One region of the Candidatus Pantoea multigeneris genome, then DNA from elsewhere that is predicted to be linked to it. Evidence: predicted binding sites of a transcription regulator. Region 1 holds the regulator's gene; the other holds the start of a gene.
The links. Region 1 encodes LexA, which represses DNA repair genes until DNA is damaged. Its sites were predicted from a motif close to TNCTGTATGTACATACAGNA; they were not measured.

Region 1 (10,530 bases):
GAGAGCAAGCGATCCTGATCGCCAGGCAGAGGAATGATCGTGCCGTTTGAAACACCACGCAGATAGGTAATGTCGTCTTCGCTGATGTTAGAGCGCAGATGTACGGTGCCATAAGCTTTGGTGACAAAAGCGAAAGGTAACGTCTCATTGGGAACTGTCACGGCCAGCGCCGCGCCACCATTGGCATTTACCTGGTTACCGCGCAGATCGCTCAGCTTATTGGCCATATCGCCAGCCGCTGCTTTTAACTCTGGATACCCGCTCAGAAGATCGGCGAAGGTCAGCGAGCTAATCGTGCTGCGAAGATTATCCACGGTATTACTGATGTCATCGATCTTATCGACCATTTTGTCTTTATCAGTAACCTGTAGGCCTACGGACGGAAGAATCACACTGACGCCATCTTCCGGTTTAGCTTTGGTCATTAAAGCCGGGTTAGCCAACACCGCCGAGCCATAACGAGAAGCTGCAACACCTGCCCCGCCCATCGCATCATTGCGGGCGTCATACCATGTCCCTGCGGCGACAGCTGAAGAAGAGACTAACAGCGAAGTAAGAGCAATTGAATAACCCAGGACCTGACGCGAAATTATGTTCTTTACCATTTGCCTGCCACCATCGAAGTGTCTTTAGAATTCACAACCAACATGAGTAATAGCGTCCATTTTGGAACGCTAACCGGCGTGTTATTGCTGTGAATTTAAAGCCAACAGCAGTGCTGTTTGCAGGATTGAACAAAAAACATACAGAATATTCTTATTGTGAATGGCGTCTATTCTGGTTTAGGGGTTCATCAGCACCTGATTTATCTTAAGACACGCTAAACATTATTCAAGAAAGGTAAAGAATGCAAATAAAACGCAATTTTTTATCACACGCTAACCGGCCTGGTTTTGACGCATTTACTGGTGAGATTCAGAGCAAAAATTAAGGCGTACTTTTCATACTGTTACTTCATTTTTATTACAGCTTTATCCTGCTCAGCGCGAAAAACATTTGTGTGATAACATAACGTCTCATTTGCAGCGGAGAGTAACCATGTCAACGATGATGCCTGAACAGATCATGACCCAGGCGGAAAAACTTTGCCTACAGCGCGGTGTTCGCCTCACCACTCAGCGTGCTGAAGTGTTGCGTCTAATGGCGGAACAGCAAGGTTCGATCAGTGCTTACGATCTGCTGGATCAACTCCGTGTCAGTGAGCCGCAGGCAAAACCGCCCACTGTTTATCGAGCGCTGGACTTTTTGCTGGAGCAGGGGTTTATTCATCGCGTTGAATCAAACAACAGCTATGTGGTGTGCCATCACTTTGAAGCACCCGCCCATACCTCGGTGATGCTGGTGTGTGATAACTGTGCTGCGGTGACTGAGCAACAGGCGCAAGGCGTAGAGAAAATCATCACGTCGCTGGCGTCGCAGGCGAAATTTACCTTACGACACACCGTGATTGAGGCACATGGGTTATGTGTGAAGTGTGCGGAAGTCGATGCCTGCGATCAGCATGATCATTGCGATCATGACCATCAGGTCGAACCAAAAAGGCGCGGTAGAAAGAGTTGATACACATCCTTGTGTCGGGCCGCCCATGAGCCAATGGGCTAGTTCCTGTGGGTTCAATCAATAGCGCTAGGCTTACCAGCGATAATCGCTATTGTGAGATTCCCAGTCCTTCACTTCCTCTTCAGCCCGTTCTTTGGCGTAGCCATAACGTTCCTGAATTTTACCCACTAACTGCTCACGTTTACCTTCGATAACGGTGAGATCGTCATCGGTCAGCTTACCCCATTTTTCCTTAAATTTGCCTTTGAACTGTTTCCAGTTACCACTGACTTGATCGTTATTCATCACTGACCTCCTGGTCATGGTTGCCGTTTCGCTTAATTAATCAGTAAAAAGTAGTGATTAACACTGACTAATTGCCGTTAGTTAAGTTAATTATAGCGATGAATACGGAACAGGTAGAAATAATGGGAACTATCCTAGTTCACAGGCGATCAATGGACGAACCAACGCTGCTGCTGCCACAGCCGACGCCAGATGATCCACAGCGTTAAACCACGCAAGCCGAGGAAAACCGTTATTGCCAGCCACAGAGCATGGTTCCCTAACCACGGCGTCAGTAATACGGCCAGCATAAAGCCCAGCGCAGCCAGAGCCATGCTATTACGCATCTCTCTGCCGCGCGTTGCACCGACAAAAACACCATCCAGCAGGTAACACCAGACACCCACCAGCGGAATAATCGCTTGCCACCCTAAAAAGTGGTGGGCTAACTCACGTAAACCCGGCAGCGTAGTCAAATGGGCGATAATGGCATCTCCCAGGAGCCAATAAATAATGGCGAAAGCCGCAGCGACTATCCCCGCCTGACGACAGGCCGCTTGCCACACCAGTAGCAACTGTTGGCTGTCTTTAGCCCCGAAGGCCTGGCCAGATACCGCTTCTACCGCGTAAGCAAAGCCGTCTAACGCATAGGCGGTGAAGGTGAGGAACATCAGTAATACGGCATTCACGGCCACGATTTCAGCGCCCATTCGCGCGCCAATCAGGGTAAGAGAAGCAAAGCAGATTTGCAGTAGCAGAGAGCGCAGCATGATATCGCGGTTTAAACGGAGTAGCCGCGAAACATCCTGCCACCATCCCTGCCACAGCAGGGCAGCTGGAATCTGATTTTGTCGCAATGCACGCCAGACCAGTGCGATGCCCAGAGCAAAGGTGACATACTCCGCGACCGCGGTAGCGGTGGCCGCCCCCGCAACCTGCCAGCCAAGTCCGACGACCAGCCAGAGATCGAGTAACAGGTTAACCAGGTTTCCAACCACCAACAGAATGACGGGTGCTCGCGCATATTGCACCCCCAGCAACCAACCGAGAATCACCAAATTTGCTAGCGTGGCGGGGGCACTGAGCCAGCGGATATGAATGAAAATCCGCGCCTGTTCCAGTACGGCCTCGTCGCCGCCAATAAGATGCGTCGCCAGTTGCGTGATGGGCTCACGGCACAGAATAAACAGTCCGCCAGCAACGATAGCCAGCATGAGCGGCTGCATCAGCGCACGCGCCAGTGCCGCACGATCGCCCGCGCCAAATGCCTGCGCCGTCAGCCCGGTGGTGCTCATGCGTAAAAACAGCAGCAGCATAAAGATAAAGCTGGTGATGGTCGTGCCTATCGCCACACCGCCCAGATAGATCGGGCTATTAAGGTGCCCTATCACTGCGGTATCGACTAAGCCAAGCAGCGGCACGGTGATATTGGACAAAATCATTGGTAATGCCAGCCGCCAGAGTCGCTGGTCAGTGGCAGAAAAAAGACGCATCAGCTGTGTCATGGTTTTGAGGGCGTTGTTTGGCAAGGAAGCAATGTTGCCGGAGGAAAAGACACGCCGGCAACAGAGAGAAAATCAGGGAGCAGAGAGAATTAGATCCATTCACCGTTACGCACGATGCCAACAGCAAGACCTTCCACCGTCAGTGATTGTACGCGAGTGTCGATTTCAATCGGTTTGAATTCGCTGTTCTCAGGGAGCAGATACACCATTGAGCCCTGCTTCTTCCAGCGCTTTACGGTCACTTCTTCATCAATACGCGCCACGACGACCTGGCCGTTGTGCACGTCCTGGGTTTTATGCACGGCAAGCAGGTCACCATCCATAATACCTATATCTTTCATTGACATACCACTGACGCGCAGCAGGAAGTCCGCTGAAGGCTTAAACAGCGCAGGATCGACCTGATAGTGCGTTTCGATGTGCTCTTCTGCTAACAGAGGCTCACCCGCAGCCACCCGTCCAATCAGCGGCAGGCCTTCAGGCTGTTCTTCTTCCATAAGTAACCGAATGCCGCGCGATGCACCGGAAACGATTTCAATCACGCCCTTCCTTGCCAGCGCTTTCAGGTGTTCTTCAGCCGCATTAGGTGAGCGGAACCCGAGCTGCGCGGCAATTTCTGCGCGTGTCGGTGGCATACCGGTCTGGTTGATATGGTCGCGAATCAGATCATAGACCTGCTGCTGCCTTGTAGTTAACGCTTTCATCCCGCCCCCTGGTTGTTTATACAGTCGCTGTGAGTATATACAGGTATCTAATAAATGGGAACCGAAACAGAGGAAAAAACAGCCATTTGTCTGGTTCTGGAAGCGCTATCGCAGTTAGCGCCAAAGCAACATGACCCAGACGAAAACAGCCAGTAGGATGCTGACCAATACGGCGGCTGAGCCCAGGTCTTTGGCTCGTCCTGCCAGGGGATGTTGCTCTTCACTTACCCGGTCAACAACGGCTTCAATGGCGCTGTTAATGATCTCCATAATCACGACCAGCACCACGGAACCGATGAGTAAAATACGGGAAACCCGATCAACATCCAGCCAGAAAGTGATAATAATAGCGATAATCGCTACGATACTTTCCTGACGGAATGCGGCTTCATGTCGCCAGGCGGCATTCAACCCCTGCCAGGAATAACGCGCAGCGCGCAAAATACGGATCAATCCCGTACTGGTGTTTGCCATAATGTGGAACCCTTTGTAAATATTGACGTCACTGTCTGGGTGGATTGCGTATAGCGCCACCACAGATCTTCGCTGCGCTTTCTGTTATGCTTGCGGCGCTTTGCTAACAAGAGGCTTCATGTTGTCTATGTCAGGTTGGCGTAAACTCTATTACAAATTACTTAATTTACCACTCTCTTTGCTGGTAAAAACTAAGTCTATCCCTACAGATCCCGTTTCCGAGCATGGTATTGATCCCAGTCGTCCGGTGATGTATGTGCTGCCTTATGATTCTAAGGCGGACCTGCTGACGCTGCGTTCGCAGTGTCTGAAGCACCATCTCCCTGACCCGCTGGAAGCGCTGGAAATTGACGGCGTGGTGCTACCGCGCCATGTATTTATTCATGACGGACCACGGCTGTTTCCTTACTACGTGCCCAATCAGGAGTCAGTGAAAATCTTCCACGACTACCTGGATCTGCACCGTAGCAATCAGGAACTGGACGTGCAGATGCTGCCAGTCACTGTGATGTTTGGCCGCGCACCAGGCCGCGAGGTTCCTGGTGACGAAGCGCCGTATTTACAGGTACTTAACGGCCTGCAGAAGCTTATCGCTATTCTTCGGCATGGTCGAGACAGCTTTGTTCGTTTCTCCCCTACCGTTTCGCTGCGCGACATGGCTAACCAGCACGGTACGGATAAATCTATCGCCCATAAACTGGCACGCGTTGCACGTATTCATTTTGCTCGTCAGCGCCTGGCCGCAGTTGGGCCGCGTTTGCCTGCACGTCAGGACCTGTTCAATAAGCTACTTCAGTCGAAAGCGATTGAAAAAGCGGTTGAAGATGAAGCGCGTAGCAAAAAAATCTCCCACGAGAAAGCGCAGCAAAATGCGGTAGAAATGATGGAAGAAGTCGCGGCTGACTTCTCATACGAAGCCATTAAACTCACTGACCGTGTGATGAGCTGGACATGGAGCCGTCTCTACCAAGGCATTAACGTGCATGGTGCTGAGCGCGTCCGGCAGTTAGCGCAGGACGGCCATGAAATTGTCTATGTGCCGTGCCACCGCAGCCACATGGATTACCTGCTGCTTTCGTATGTCATTTATCACCAGGGCCTGGTGCCGCCGCACATCGCCGCTGGCGTCAATCTGGACTTCTGGCCAGCCGGCCCGATTTTCCGCCGCCTGGGTGCCTTCTTTATTCGCCGTACCTTTAAGGGCAATAAGCTCTACGCGACAGTGTTCCGTGAATACCTGGGTGAACTGTTCAGCCGCGGCTACTCGGTGGAGTATTTCGTTGAGGGAGGACGCTCACGCACGGGCCGTCTGCTTGATCCGAAAACCGGTACGCTGGCTATGACGCTGCAAGCCATGCTGCGTGGCGGCAATCGTCCTATCACACTGGTTCCGATCTACATCGGTTATGAGCATGTGATGGAAGTCGGGACTTACGCCAAAGAACTGCGTGGCGCGGTAAAAGAAAAAGAGGGCTTTTTGCAGATGGTGCGCGGGTTACGCAAGCTGCGTAATCTCGGCCAGGGCTACGTCAACTTTGGTGAGCCGTTACCGCTGGTCAATTATCTCAATAAGCGCGTGCCAGAATGGCGTGAAGCTATCGATCCTATTGAACCGCAGCGTCCGGCATGGTTAACCCCTACCGTAAATGACATCGCGGATAAGCTGATGGTGCGCATCAATGAAGCAGGCGCAGCCAATGCTATGAACCTCTGTGTCACGGCACTGCTGGCCTCCCGTCAGCGCTCACTTACCCGCGAGCAGCTCACGGAACAGCTCACCTGCTACATTGAACTGCTGCGTAACGTGCCTTATTCGCCGGAAGCCACAGTACCGGATATGTCAGCAGAGCAGATGCTTGAACATGCAATGGGCATGAACAAGTTTGAAACTGAGAAAGACAGCATTGGCGATATCGTGATTTTGCCACGCGAGCAGGCAGTCTTAATGACTTACTATCGCAACAATATCCACCATATGCTGGTCATGCCTTCATTAGTCGCTGCGATTGTGCAACAGCATACGCAGTTGGAAGAGGCAGAATTGCTACGCCAGGTGCGTCTCATCTATCCGATGATGAAAAGCGAACTGTTCCTGCGCTGGAATCAAGAAGCCTTGCCTGGTGTGATCGCTGCACTGTGTCAGGAGCTGGCGCGACAGGGACTGGTTAGCATTGAAGGGGGCCAGATTCGCGTCGTTGCGGCTCGCCACCGGACATTGCAACTACTGGCCTCCGGCGTACGTGAAACGCTGCAACGCTATGCCATTACGTTCTCCATTCTCAGTGCGAAACCGACGATCAACCGCGGGACGCTGGAGAAAGAGAGCCGTACTCTGGCACAACGTCTGTCGGTCCTGCACGGCATTAACGCCCCAGAGTTCTTTGATAAAGCCGTATTTGCCACCCTGGTTCTGACCCTGCGTGATGAGGGTTATATCAGCGATAGCGGCGATGCAGATGCCACGCTAACGGCAGCCACCTGGCAGATTCTGGCAGAGCTGATCACCAGCGATGTACGCTTAACCATTGAGAACGCCACAGAGCAAGAATAATCGCCTGTGGTACAACAAAAAGGGCAACCCACTGGGTTGCCCTTTTTTCATTCGCCTCTGGCCATTACCACCAGTGGCTAAACGGTGCAGTGCTGAGCAGAATGCCAACAAACAGCGCCATACCGACATAGTTGTTATTCAGGAAGGCCTGGAAACAGGCTTCTCGCTCACGCTGAGCAATCAGTTTCTGCTGGTGCACAAACAGCACAGCCGCCAACAGTAGCGACCAATAAAAAGCACTGTTCAGATGCTGCAAAATACCGACGGCCACCATCAACAACAAGGTTGCGAGCTGTAATAGCCCAACGATCAGCTTGTCATAGCGGCCAAACAGGATCGCCGTGGATTTGATACCGATTTTCAGGTCATCATCACGATCGACCATCGCGTACATCGTATCGTAAGCAACCGTCCAACACATGTTTGCCAGGAACACCAACCAACAAACCAAAGGTAAGGACTCACTTACTGCCGCCCACGCCATGGGAATGGCCCAGCCGAAAGCAGCACCGAGCACCACCTGTGGTAAATGGGTATAACGCTTCATGAACGGGTAAGTCCATGCCAGTGCCAACCCAACGACGGAGAGCAAAATCGTCATCAGGTTCATCGTTAGTACCAGAGCAAAAGCCACCAGCGCCAGCCCGACAAACAGGACTTTAGCTTCCTTTGCACTCACCGCACCACTTGGCAACGGGCGCTGATGCGTGCGTTTTACATGCCCATCTACTTTGCGGTCAGCAAAATCGTTTATCACACAGCCTGCGGCGCGCATGATGAAAACGCCCGCAGTGAAAACAATGAACACCAGCAGCGGCGGATGCGCCATATCTGAGAGCCACAAGGCCCAGAATGTCGGCCAAAGCAGGAGCAGCGTACCAATGGGTTTATTGATACGCATCAGGCGGCTATAAGCCTGTAGTTTCGTCTTGGAGAGAATTGATTGCACAGTTATTTACCCTGGGAAAGCTGGCTGTAGACCGGCGCAGCGGGAAGAAACAGCTCAGTCAACAGAAACGGTTTATCTGACAGTCGCAGGCGCGAACGGCGTCCCCACAGCCCGTCAATCTGACCAATGGTAATAAAGTCGCGGCTGAGTGTCGAAGACGAGAACAGATAACGCCCCAGTGGCCGTGTCCCCATCTGGCTCAGCATGGCTTCTGGCCCATCCAGTGTGCTTTCAGGCACCAGCGTGCGCCCGGCCAACCACGGAACGCCATCCCCTGACAGGATGATTTCACGCAGCCAGAAACGCGCTTCATCCGGCAATTGTGCCCGTTCTTCTTCACTGAGTTCGGCGGAAGTAATAAACCCTTCCCGGTAAGGCTGTACTGTCACCTGCTGGCAGTGGCGCTCGAAACGTTGCGTCATCGAGTCTTCTTCCATCAACCAGTCAAGTGTAAACGTTGAAGGCTGTGCCGACCCTGTCCAGCACAGCGCATGCAGAAGCGTTAGCGCATCTTGCGGCATAACGTTGATCCCTAGCATCGGTCAAAGGGCAGTAGTTTACCTTACTGATGCCAGGGAGGCTGTGCTTATTCGCGCTTTAAGCGATTGCTGTTTGCCAACCATAAAGTGATCACCAGAATCAGAATCGCTGAGGAGTAGCACAGCGTATCGAACGGATTTTTATGGTCAACAATGATCAGACGGATAATCGCCGTAATCCCGATGTAGACAAAATAGCGCAGCGGGAAGTGATAGCCTGACTGGAAATACTTCACAATCAGCGCGATAAACTCGAAATAGAGAAAATAGATGACAATGCCTTCAATCAGCAAATAAGAAGACGCCTGCTCACCGGTACTGAACAGTACGGTCGCCAGATGAATCGTCTCTTTGCCAAGAAAGACCACTAGAATAATCGCTAAAATCACCAAGCCAATGTTAAGCACCCATTGCAAAACTGTGGCGATATGTTGCCCGCCTGTTGTTTTTTTATGCACAATAAACCCCTGAATATCAGTCAATTACCGTTATTCATCATGCTCTAGCCTCCGAGAAATCACAATATCGTTGCCGTGCTTTCCTGCGGGCTTTCTGTTGCATTGTTTGTCCTTATTTTTCCGCCTTCACACCCATTTCAGCGCCATTGCGGCGCGTGTCTGCACTATGACAGTTCAATGACATTTCGCCTAAACCACCAAAAATATCTGTCTTTGCGCACCCGGACGGGCAGTCATAAAAATGTCATAGCTGCTGGCTACATTGGCTCGGTTCTTGCTGGTCTGTATTCGCCAGGCCAATTCACTCATACCCGGAGCCTTAATAATGAAAGCGTTACTCGTCTCTGTTATTGCCAGTGCCGTTCTGCTTGCGCTCCCTGCTGCGCAAGCGGCGGATAACGATATGGCCGCACTGGAAAAAGCGGCTCGTGCGGAAGGTCAGGTCAACAGCGTTGGTATGCCGGACAGCTGGGCCAACTGGAAAGACACCTGGAATGACATCAGCAACACCTATGGCATTAAACACAGCGATACCGACATGTCTTCAGCGCAGGAGCTGGCTAAATTCAACGCGGAAAAAGAGAATGCCAGCGCGGATATTGGTGATGTCGGTGCCGCATTTGGCCCGGTCGCAGTGAAAATGGGCGTTGCACAGCCCTTCAAGCCGACCCATTGGGATCAAGTGCCCGCGTGGGCAAAAGATCCGGCGGGTAACTGGATGCTGGCTTACACCGGCACCATCGCTTTCCTGGTGGATAAGCAGCAGGTCAAAGATGTTCCACACAGCTGGGCTGACCTGAAAAAAGGCAAATATGTGGTGACCATCGGTGATGTTGGCGTGGCCGCTCAGGCCGCGAACGGCGTGCTGGCCGCCAGCTATGCGCTGGGTGGCGACGAGAAAAACCTGAAACCGGCACTGGATTTCTTCGCTGATCTGGCGAAGCAGGGCCGTTTAGGTGTCACCGATCCGGTGATTGCCAATATTGAGAAAGGCGAAATTCAGGTTGCCGTTGTGTGGGACTTTAATGGTCTGAACTACCGTGACCAGATCGATAAAAACCGCTATGAAGTGGTGATCCCTTCTGACGGTTCGGTGATTTCGGGCTATAGCACCATCATCAACAAATACGCCAAACACCCGAATGCCGCCAAACTGGCACGCGAATACATCTTCTCCGATGCCGGACAGATCAATCTGGCTCGTGGCTATGCCCGCCCAATTCGTGCTGAACACCTGACATTACCGGCTGATGTCCAGGCCAAGTTACTGCCGCAGGATGAATATAAGAATGCCCGTCCGATCAAGGATCAGGCAGCGTGGGATAAGACCTCGAAAGCACTGCCGCGTCTGTGGCAGGAAAACGTCATCATTAATATGAAGCAGTAACAGGCTCGGAGATAAAGCATGAAAACGATCCTGGTGGTACTGGATGGCCTGAGTAACCAGGTAGCGCGGTTTGCAATGGGCTACCTGCACGCTGAGTGCGCTCAGGGCAAAGGGCACTACTATTCACTGACCTGCGAGC
Region 2 (10,530 bases), on a different contig from region 1:
AGGTGATTGCCGCTGCCGCCAGTTTTCCCCTGCGTTATCAAACGCAACAGGTGACACTGCATTTCCCCACGGCGTTAGCGGCGATGCGTTCACTCAAAGGCATTGGTGCCACGCATTTGCACCACGGACGTCGTCGTGCCTTGTTAACCCGGCAGGGACTGGCGCAGCTTGAGCAGAGCTGGCCGCAAGATCAGCAGGGTTATCGGCTTAGCTATCATCTGTTTTTTGGAGTCATTACGTTATGAAGCGTTGGTTTATTACGGGAACCGATACCGAAGTGGGCAAAACGGTTGCCAGCAGCGCACTGTTGCAAGCTGCGACCACGGCGGGTCTGCGTTGTGCGGGCTACAAGCCTGTGGCTTCCGGCAGCGAATTAACTGAGGAAGGTGTAAGGAACAGCGATGCGCTGGCATTACAACGCTACAGCAGCGTTGCATTACGCTATGAACAGGTCAATCCGCTGGCATTTCTGGAACCGACTTCACCGCATATCATCAGCGCGGAGGAGGGCCGGCCCATTACATTGACCGCGCTCTCGCAGGGGTTGCGAGAAGTAGAGCAGCACGCTGACTGGGTATTGGTTGAAGGGGCAGGTGGCTGGTACACACCGCTCAGCGAACAGTTTACGTTTGCGGATTGGGTGGTGGCTGAACAGCTCCCGGTGATTCTGGTGGTGGGCATTAAGCTGGGCTGTATTAATCACGCCATGCTGACCATGGATGCGGTGCGGGCGCAAGGATTGCCGCTGGCAGGATGGATAGCCAATGGTGTTCAGCCAGCGGGCAAACGTCATGCAGAGTATCTTGCTACGTTACACCAGCGACTCCCTGCACCCTGTTTAGGTGAAATTCCGTATCTGAGTGACCCGGCGCAACTCACGGCCTGCGGCCACTTCCTGCGTTTGCCCGAATGACCTCTCAGGTGACGGTAAGCCACTTGTTGACCATCATATCATCCAGCTGAGCCATCTCACCGTGGGCCACATTGCGCCCACGGTGCAGCAGTAAGAAATAGTCTGCAACGCGGCGTATGAAAGACAAGCGCTGCTCCAGCAACAGCACCGTCAGGCCGTACTCGCGATTGAGGCGGCGAATCAGATTACCCATCTCCTCTTCCAGCCATGGCGACATGCCTTCCGTGGGTTCATCCAGTATCAGCAGTTTCGGCTGGAGCACTAACGCTCGCGCCAGTGCCAGATGCTGTTGCTGAGCAACGGGCAGTTCACCACTGCGTAAATGGCGCAACGAATAGAGGTGTGGGAACAGATCGAACACCATTTGTGGAATGGCTGGATGAGGATTCTCCATGCCTGCGCCCGCCAGCAAGGCGATCAGCAGGTTATCCTCGACGCTCATCTGGGAAAAGATATGGCGTCCCTGAGGGACGTAACCGATCCCCATACGTGCCCGCTGCTCTGGCGGCTGCAACAACATATTGGCCGGGGGAGAGCCATCTTCCTGCCAGGTCATGGTGCCGCTGTTAATCGGTAAGCGCCCCATGATGCAGTTGACCAGCGTGGTTTTCCCCATGCCAGGGCGACCCAACACACCGGTACAGGTGCCAGGGGGAAGATCAAGATCAACATCCCATAAAATGTGGTTCTGACCGTAGAACTGATTGACCGAACGTAAACTCAGCATCTGGGGGGCTCCTCTCAGAATCGTAACCTGAATGCTTCCGCTCTCTGTCGTCTGGCAAACAGTGAATAACAAGTCACAGCGTTAAAAGGGTGCAGGCCTGAGCCTGACATACCTCCTGAGAGCTGCAATTTTCAGGCCAAAAATTTTAGAGAAAGGGAGGGAAGTGGGTAGAGTGTGCGCTAGCGCTATAAAAACACAGAAATAAAGTTAAACAGTTGAGGGCGGGAATCACTTTGATGCCCCTCACTAGTGCTTAAGGCTAATCAATCATGGTGCAGCCGCAGAGTGATAACGCACGGGTATGATTGCTGGCGCAGCAGAAGATATGCACATTACGCCTGAAAAACCATCACGTTCGAGCTTGAGAGACACTGATGATTAAGGGGGAACGTAAAAATAATCCGCAAAAAAATATTTTTTTTACTCAGAGGATTAAGCGGGAAAAATTATACACAGCCTATGGCGTCAGGGCTGGAGACAGTTATCCACTATTCCTGTGGATAACCTTGTGCATTAGATTCTGACAACAAGGCGCAAGCGAGGAAATACGCGGCTTACCTACATTATGCTGAGAAACTGGCCTAAAAAGAGATATCTTGTTAAATCAATACGTTATTTAAAAGCAATACTCAGAATTATCTAGCTGGTCATCTGGCTGTAATTTTATGACGCTCTCTTGACAAATGTTAAATCTCAACACGGTCTGGGGATAACCCGCGCACAAAGCCAAATTTGTGCCGTCGGGTTTAACTGCACTAATAAGCAGCAGCATGCTGTGCAACTATAGTGGGGGATTACTGGCAATATATCCAGTATTTTTTGCTGGCAAAATCAGCCGGGCAGAGTAGAATTATCATCCAGCTCGCCGCCTTTTCAGCAGGAACCCCATTTCATGAGTAAAGCGTTTAAACTGAATTCCGCCTTCAAGCCCTCTGGCGACCAGCCTGAGGCGATTCAGCGCCTGAAAGAGGGGCTGGAAGATGGACTGGCCCATCAGACGTTATTAGGGGTGACCGGTTCAGGGAAGACGTTTACCGTTGCCAACGTGATTGCCGATCTCAATCGGCCCACCATGATTCTGGCACCTAACAAAACGCTCGCAGCGCAGTTATACGGTGAAATGAAAGAGTTCTTCCCGGATAACGCCGTGGAGTTTTTTGTCTCCTACTACGATTACTACCAGCCAGAAGCCTATGTGCCAAGCTCCGACACCTTCATTGAGAAAGATGCGGCGGTGAATGAGCATATCGAACAGATGCGTCTGTCAGCGACGAAAGCGATGCTAGAGCGCCGCGATGTGATTGTTGTGGCATCAGTGTCGGCCATCTACGGCCTGGGTGATCCTGACCTTTATTTAAAAATGATGCTCCACCTCAGCCGGGGCATGATCATCGAACAACGCAGCATTTTGCGCCGCCTGGCGGAGTTACAGTACGCCCGTAATGACCAGGCCTTCCAGCGCGGGACTTTCCGCGTGCGCGGCGAGGTGATCGATATCTTCCCTGCTGAATCAGATGACATCGCGCTGCGGGTAGAGCTGTTCGACGATGAAGTTGAGCGCTTATCGCTGTTTGATCCCCTCACGGGTCAGGTGGAGTCGGTGGTGCCACGTTTTACCATCTATCCCAAAACGCACTACGTGACGCCACGCGAGCGCATTTTGCAGGCGATGGAAGAGATCAAAGTGGAGTTGGTCGATCGGCGTAAGAACCTGATGGACAATAACAAACTACTGGAAGAGCAGCGCATTACCCAGCGCACCCAGTTCGATCTGGAGATGATGAACGAACTGGGCTACTGCTCAGGCATCGAGAACTACTCCCGTTACCTCTCCGGGCGTGGCCCTGGCGAGCCACCACCAACCTTGTTCGACTACCTGCCCGCGGATGGTTTGCTGGTGGTGGATGAATCCCACGTCACTATTCCGCAAATTGGTGGCATGTACCGTGGCGACCGGGCCAGAAAAGAGACACTGGTGGAGTACGGTTTCCGCCTGCCTTCAGCGCTGGATAACCGCCCGTTGAAGTTTGAGGAGTTTGAAGGCCTGGCACCGCAGACGATTTATGTCTCAGCAACGCCAGGTAACTACGAGCTGGAGAAGTCTGGCGATGAAGTGATTGATCAGCTGGTGCGTCCCACAGGCCTGCTGGACCCCATCATTGAAGTGCGTCCGGTGGGCACACAGGTGGACGACCTGCTCTCTGAAATTCGTCAACGTGTCGCGGTCAATGAGCGTGTGCTGGTCACAACGTTGACCAAAAGAATGGCCGAAGATCTGACGGAATATCTGGAAGAGCATGGTGAGCGCGTGCGCTATCTGCACTCGGACATTGATACCGTTGAGCGCATGGAAATTATCCGTGACTTACGCCTGGGTGAGTTCGACGTGCTGGTCGGGATTAACCTGCTGCGTGAAGGCCTGGATATGCCGGAAGTATCGCTGGTGGCGATTCTGGATGCAGATAAAGAGGGCTTCCTGCGTTCAGAGCGCTCGCTGATTCAGACCATTGGTCGCGCTGCGCGTAACGTTAATGGCCGCGCGATTCTGTATGGCGATCGTATTACCAACTCCATGGCCCGTGCCATTGAAGAGACCGAACGTCGCCGCGAGAAGCAGCAGAAATACAATGAAGATAACGGCATTGTGCCGCAGGGCTTGAACAAGAAAATCACCGACATCCTCGAGCTGGGCAAGAATGTCGTGAAAACGCGCGGCAAGGCAAAAGGCAAACGTCCGGGTGTGGTCGAGGAAGAGACCGATTTTCAGGCGCTCACCCCGCAGGGCCTACAGAAGAAAATCCACGAGCTGGAAGCGCAGATGCAGCAGCACGCACAGAACCTCGAATTCGAAGAGGCGGCCACAGTCCGCGATCAGCTTCATCAACTGCGCGAACTGTTTATTGCCACTTCCTGACAGCAAAGCCACCTGGGTTAGCAGGTGGCTATAACGTCTGGATGGCATGCTCCAGCGCAACGCGCAGCAGTTGGCGATCGTGGCGATAGCGAATATCCACCGCCTCCAGCGGCTCACGAATAATCAGGCGGTTCTCTACGCCTTGCGTATCACCGGAGGGGCCAACCAGCACGGCATCGACAACCCGTTTGCCAATCGACTGTTCCATAATCGCCAGCTTATCCTGCACGCTCAGCTGACCGGCTGGGCTGTGTTCCCGACCCAGGTTATCGATAAAGACCACGGTAGCTGGCGTGCGCCGAAGTGCTTGTGCCATCTCTTCCAGCAACAGAACGGGCATCAGGCTGGTGTAAAAACTGCCTGGGCCGAGCAATATCAGGTCGGCGCGAGCGACCGCATCCAGTGCTTCGCGCGTGGCTTTCACGTTCGGATGCAGCATCAGCGTTTCTGGTGTCTGCTGCATGGCATCAATGGCCGTTTCTCCGTACACCATATTGCCTTCCGCATCGGAAGCCACCAGGTCTACCGGCTGTTCCGACATCGGGATCAGAAAAGCTTCGACTTTTAACAGATTGCGAATGATGTTGATCGCTTCCAGCGGGCGCACGCTGAGGTGATCCAACGCTTTCAGGATCAAATTCCCCAGATTATGCCCCGCCAACTCGCCATTGCCGCTAAAACGGTACTCAAACATGGCAGAGGCGACACTTGGCTCGGTAATGAGTTGGTTAATGCAGTTACGCATGTCACCCCAGGCAATACCGCCTTCCGAGCGACGGATGCGGCCGGTCGATCCCCCATTGTCGGTGGTGGTGACAATACCGGTCAGGCGTGAACCCAGGAAAGAGAGCGAGGACATTACGCGCCCGAGGCCGTGTCCGCCCCCCAGAGCCACTACGCGGTCAAGGTCAGCCAGCGTTCGATTCATACATCTCCTACGGTGGCCGCGTATTGCGGCCAAAAGCGGTCAATAGTGATAAATGCCATACAACGGCCGCTTAACAGAGGTCAAAAGGCACAGATCGAGTATATATATCGTTTAGCCAGCCTGGAATAGTATGGGATTTAGCGATACTATTTTTCTTGAGCCAAAAAGGCTCATCCACTTCAGCCAGAGCAGGGAATTACTGTGCTGGTCGGTAGCCGGGCGCTATCGACGTGCAATCACTGCACTGTATTCACAAATCCTGAAAGGTGTTCGGTGTCCCAGTTTTCAGATGCATATGACCGCCGGTTCTACTACCTGCGGTTGTCGGTCACGGACGTGTGTAACTTCCGCTGTACCTATTGCCTGCCTGATGGTTATCGGCCGCAGGGGGTCAACAACAACAGTTTTCTCTCGCTGGAGGAGATCCGCCGCGTGACGCGCGCCTTTGCGGCTGCCGGCACCGAAAAGGTTCGACTCACGGGGGGAGAACCCTCTCTGCGTCGCGATTTCACCGACATTATTGCCGCCGTGCGCGAGAATCCAGGCATCCGCCAGATAGCCATGACCACCAACGGTTACCGGATGGAACGGGATGTTGCGCAGTGGCGCGCTGCTGGCCTCACTCACCTCAATGTCAGCGTGGATAGCCTGGATGCGCGTCAGTTCCACGCCATCACCGGGCAGGATAAATTTTACCAAGTGATGGCGGGTATTGATGCCGCCTTTGCCGCAGGTTTCACCCAGGTCAAAGTCAACAGCGTGTTGATGCGTGAACATAACAGCCACCAACTGGCGACTTTTTTGGCGTGGATCCGCGATCGGCCCATCCAACTGCGTTTTATTGAATTAATGGAAACCGGCGAGGGCGGGGCGTTATTTCGCCAGCAGCACATTTCTGGCACGGTGATCCGCGATCAGCTGTTACAACAAGGCTGGCAACTGCGTAGCCGCAGTCGTAGCGATGGCCCTGCACAGGTGTTTTATCACCCTGACTATCTGGGTGAGGTCGGGTTAATCATGCCCTACGAAAAAGATTTTTGTGCCAGTTGTAACCGCCTGCGGGTCTCCGCAGTGGGCAATTTGCATCTCTGTCTGTTTGGTGACGCAGGGATTCCGCTGCGTGATTTGCTGGCGGCGGACGACCAGCTGGATGCCTTACAGGCGCGCATTGCCACCAGCCTTGGGCAGAAAAAGCAGACGCATTTTCTCCATCAGGGCAACACCGGCATTACGCAAAACCTCTCATTTATTGGCGGCTGACTTCAGGAGTGATGGTCATGAGCAAATCTGGTGGCGAATTTATCGCCCTTAATCTGGCAGTGTTAACCATTTCCGACAAACGTGATGCCAGCAACGATACCTCAGGCGACTATCTGCGGGAAGCCGCGACGGAAGCCGGGCATCAGGTGGTGGATCATGCGGTGATTGGCGACAATCGTTACCGTATTCGCGCTATTGTCTCGCGCTGGATTGCCAGTGAAGATGTCCAGGTGGTGATCATTAACGGCGGCACCGGCTTTAACAGCCAAAACAGCACGCCTGAGGCACTGCTACCGCTGTTTGATCGCGAAATCCAGGGGTTTGGTGAACTGTTCCGTATGTTCTCGTATGAGGATATTGGCAGTGCGTCATTGCAGTCACGCGCGGTAGCGGGCATGGCTAATCAGACGCTGATCTTCGCGGTTCCAGGCTCAACCAGCGCCTGTCAAAGCGCGTGGGAACGCATTATCAACGAGCAACTCGACGCGCGTACGCGCCCATGTAATTTTGTCAAACATCTGAAGAAGCTGTAATTATGTCACAACTCACCCATATCAACGCGGCTGGTGAGGCGCATATGGTGGATGTCTCCGCCAAAGCCGAAACCTTGCGTGAAGCGCGAGCCGAAGCGTTCGTTTCTATGCAGGCGACAACCCTGAGCATGATCACTGAAGGTCGGCATGATAAAGGCGATGTGTTTGCCACGGCGCGAATTGCCGGTATCCAGGCGGCGAAACGCACCTGGGAGCTGATTCCCCTGTGTCATCCGCTGATGCTGAGCAAAGTCGAAGTCAGCCTGACCGCCGAACCTGAACACAACCGGGTACGGATTGTTTCCCTCTGCCGCCTGACCGGTAAAACCGGCGTTGAGATGGAAGCGTTGACGGCGGCTTCGGTTGCGGCATTAACCATCTACGACATGTGCAAAGCCGTACAAAAAGATATCGTGATTGAGCAGGTACGCTTGCTGCAAAAAAGCGGTGGCAAGTCAGGTGATTTCAAGGCGAGTGAAGATGCTTAAAGTGCTGTTTTTTGCTCAGGTGCGAGAACTGACCGGCACCGATGAGCTGACTATGCCCGCCCATTTTGCCGATGTAGCGGCACTGCGTGAAGCGCTGGCGGCACAAAGTGACCGCTGGGATTTGGCTCTGACGTCTGGCAAGTTGCTGGCTGCGGTCAATCAGACGCTGGTGCCGATGGATCATCCGCTGCAGGCGGGTGATGAAGTGGCATTTTTCCCACCGGTAACCGGAGGTTAACGTGGAAACCCGTATTCGTGTTGGCACAGAGCCTTTCAGCATGGCCGAAGAGTACTCCTGGCTTGCCGCCTGCGACAGTGATGGTGCCGTAGTGACGTTTACCGGCAAAGTGCGCAATCACAATCTTGGCAGCAGCGTTGCTGCGCTAACGCTGGAGCACTATCCGGGCATGACAGAAAAAGCGTTGCGGGAGATTGTGGCTGAGGCCCGTCAGCGCTGGCCGTTGCAGCGAGTGACGTTGATTCATCGCGTCGGCGCACTGTATCCCGGCGATGAGATTGTGCTGGTCGGTGTGACCGCATCGCACCGGGGAGCGGCCTTTGCCGCCGCCGAAATGATGATGGATTACCTGAAAACCCGCGCACCCTTCTGGAAGCGCGAACAGACCGAGCAGGGTGAACGCTGGGTTGAATCGCGTGAGAGTGACCAAACAGCGGCCCAACGCTGGGAGTGAGCCATGCTGGGCCGGGGCTATGCTATGCTTCCGCTGTCACCGAACTGATTCAGGAAGAACCATGTCCGCCCGTTATTTATGCTCTCATCTCATGCTGCTTCTCCTGCTACTGCTGGCCGGTTGTAGCAGTCAGAAAAAAGCCACAGTCTCTGAACGCCCACCTGCCGATGTCAAAGCGCAAATCCGCCAACTTTTGCCGCCGCATGTCAGTAATAAGGCGGACTGGGCAAGTGATATTTACACCAGCTTTACCGCGCAGAAATTAGAGACTTCTGTCAGTCAGCTGTGTGCGGTGATTGCGGTAGCTGACCAGGAGTCTAACTTCAACGCTGACGCGCCAGTGAGCGGGTTACCTAAGATTGCCTGGGGAGAGATTAACCGGCGTGCTGGCACCCTGCATATTCCGGCATTTTTAGTGCGCACGGCCTTGTTAATTAAATCACCTACCGGCGAGAGTTATGCGGCACGCCTCGATAAAGTGCGCAGTGAAAAAGAACTCAGCGCCATCTTTGATGACTTAATCGATTCGGTGCCGATGGGACAGCGGCTGTTTGGCGATCTCAACCCGATTCATACCGGCGGCCCGATGCAGGTCAGCATCTCCTTTGCAGAAGCACATGAAAAGGGTTATCCGTGGCCGATTGATAAAACCATTCGCCGTGAAGTCTTTACCCGTCATGGCGGCATCTACTTTGGCACTATGCATCTGCTGGGCTACCCGGCGGATTACAGCCAGCCGCTCTATCGTTTTGCCGATTATAACGCGGGTTGGTATGCCAGCCGTAATGCGGCATTTCAGGCAGCGGTGGCGCGCTTAAGTGGTGTGAAGCTGGCGCTGGACGGGGATCTGATTCGTTACGATTCTGATGCGGCAGGGAGCACTGAACTGGCGGTGCGCCGGATAAGCGACCGGCTGGAGATGAGCAACCACGATATTCGCCGTGACCTGAATCTTGGCGAGCAGCCAGAATTCAGCCGTAGTGTGCTGTGGCGTAAAGTGTTTGCACTCGCAGATAAGCAGGCGGCTAAACCGCTGGCGCGGGAGATGCTGCCGGGCATCAAACTGGAAAGCCCGAAAATTACCCGCGATTTAACCACCGCCTGGTTCGCCCGGCGTGTAAACGATCGTTACCAACAATGCCTGAGTCGCCGTTGACGGCACTGCGCCGTACGTCCAGACTTAGAGCAGTTATTTCACTTACAAGAGGTGCATCATGGACCGATATCCACAATCCAGTGATCCAATCGTACAGCGTACTTCCGTTGGCCTGCAGACCTACATGGCGCAAGTCTACGGTTGGATGACCTGTGGTCTGTTACTTACCGCTTTTGTTGCCTGGTTTGCTGCCCGCACGCCAGCGGTCATGGAACTGGTGTTTGCCAGCCGTATGACCTTTTTCGGCCTGGTCATCGCGCAGCTTGCGGTGGTCTTTGTGCTCTCCGGCATGGTACAGCGCCTGAGTGGTGCGCTGGCGACCGGCTTGTTTATGCTCTATTCGGCGTTAACCGGCTTAACGATGGCGAGTATTTTTGTGGTTTACACCTACTCGTCAATCGCCAGTACCTTCTTTGTGACGGCCGGGATGTTCGGAGCCATGAGCTTCTATGGCTACACCACCAAACGCGACCTTAGCCGTTTCGGTAGCCTGCTGTTTATGGCGTTGATTGGTATTTTGCTGGCTTCGCTGGTGAATTTCTGGCTGAAGAGCTCCGCATTGATGTGGGCCATCACCTATATCGGTGTGGTGGTGTTTGTGGGCCTGACGGCTTATGACACGCAGAAACTGAAAAACATCGGTGAAAGCATTAATACCAACGATAAAGAACAGCTGCGTCGTTATTCGATCCTTGGCGCGCTGACGCTGTATCTCGACTTTATTAATCTGTTCCTGATGCTGTTGCGTATTTTCGGCAGCCGCCGTTAAGGCGTTTTGATCACAGCGCCTGTTCCGGGCGCTGTGATGCTTCCCCGCTAGATATTCTGCACATTTTTTTCGCGCAAATGCCTGGCCTGGCTCTCCAGCCACAGATAGAGCACCAGTGCCACCACCAGCGGCAAAATAAAATACAGCACC

Region 2: uvrB (excinuclease ABC subunit UvrB) is a predicted target of LexA. The motif match lies at 2,436-2,455, and genes of this name have one in related genera.

Annotation. Positions count from the first base shown of each region.
Region 1 covers NZ_VWXF01000005.1:368,367-378,896, forward strand. The annotation lists gene F3J40_RS14440 (conjugal transfer protein TraF) at 1-605, opposite strand, end outside; gene zur (zinc uptake transcriptional repressor Zur) at 1,039-1,560, shown strand; gene F3J40_RS14450 (CsbD family protein) at 1,633-1,845, opposite strand; gene dinF (MATE family efflux transporter DinF) at 1,995-3,317, opposite strand; gene lexA (transcriptional repressor LexA) at 3,419-4,033, opposite strand; gene F3J40_RS14465 (diacylglycerol kinase) at 4,148-4,507, opposite strand; gene plsB (glycerol-3-phosphate 1-O-acyltransferase PlsB) at 4,635-7,058, shown strand; gene ubiA (4-hydroxybenzoate octaprenyltransferase) at 7,123-8,007, opposite strand; gene ubiC (chorismate lyase) at 8,010-8,528, opposite strand; gene psiE (phosphate-starvation-inducible protein PsiE) at 8,594-9,004, opposite strand; gene F3J40_RS14490 (ABC transporter substrate-binding protein) at 9,330-10,391, shown strand; gene F3J40_RS14495 (alkaline phosphatase family protein) at 10,410-10,530, shown strand, end outside.
Region 2 covers NZ_VWXF01000001.1:839,890-850,419, reverse strand. The annotation lists gene bioC (malonyl-ACP O-methyltransferase BioC) at 1-245, shown strand, start outside; gene bioD (dethiobiotin synthase) at 242-913, shown strand; gene F3J40_RS03935 (ABC transporter ATP-binding protein) at 918-1,640, opposite strand; gene uvrB (excinuclease ABC subunit UvrB) at 2,533-4,554, shown strand; gene F3J40_RS03925 (gluconeogenesis factor YvcK family protein) at 4,583-5,482, opposite strand; gene moaA (GTP 3',8-cyclase MoaA) at 5,756-6,742, shown strand; gene moaB (molybdenum cofactor biosynthesis protein B) at 6,760-7,275, shown strand; gene moaC (cyclic pyranopterin monophosphate synthase MoaC) at 7,278-7,763, shown strand; gene moaD (molybdopterin synthase sulfur carrier subunit) at 7,756-8,001, shown strand; gene moaE (molybdopterin synthase catalytic subunit MoaE) at 8,003-8,455, shown strand; gene F3J40_RS03895 (DUF1615 domain-containing protein) at 8,517-9,611, shown strand; gene F3J40_RS03890 (Bax inhibitor-1/YccA family protein) at 9,670-10,380, shown strand; gene F3J40_RS03885 (lysylphosphatidylglycerol synthase transmembrane domain-containing protein) at 10,428-10,530, opposite strand, start outside.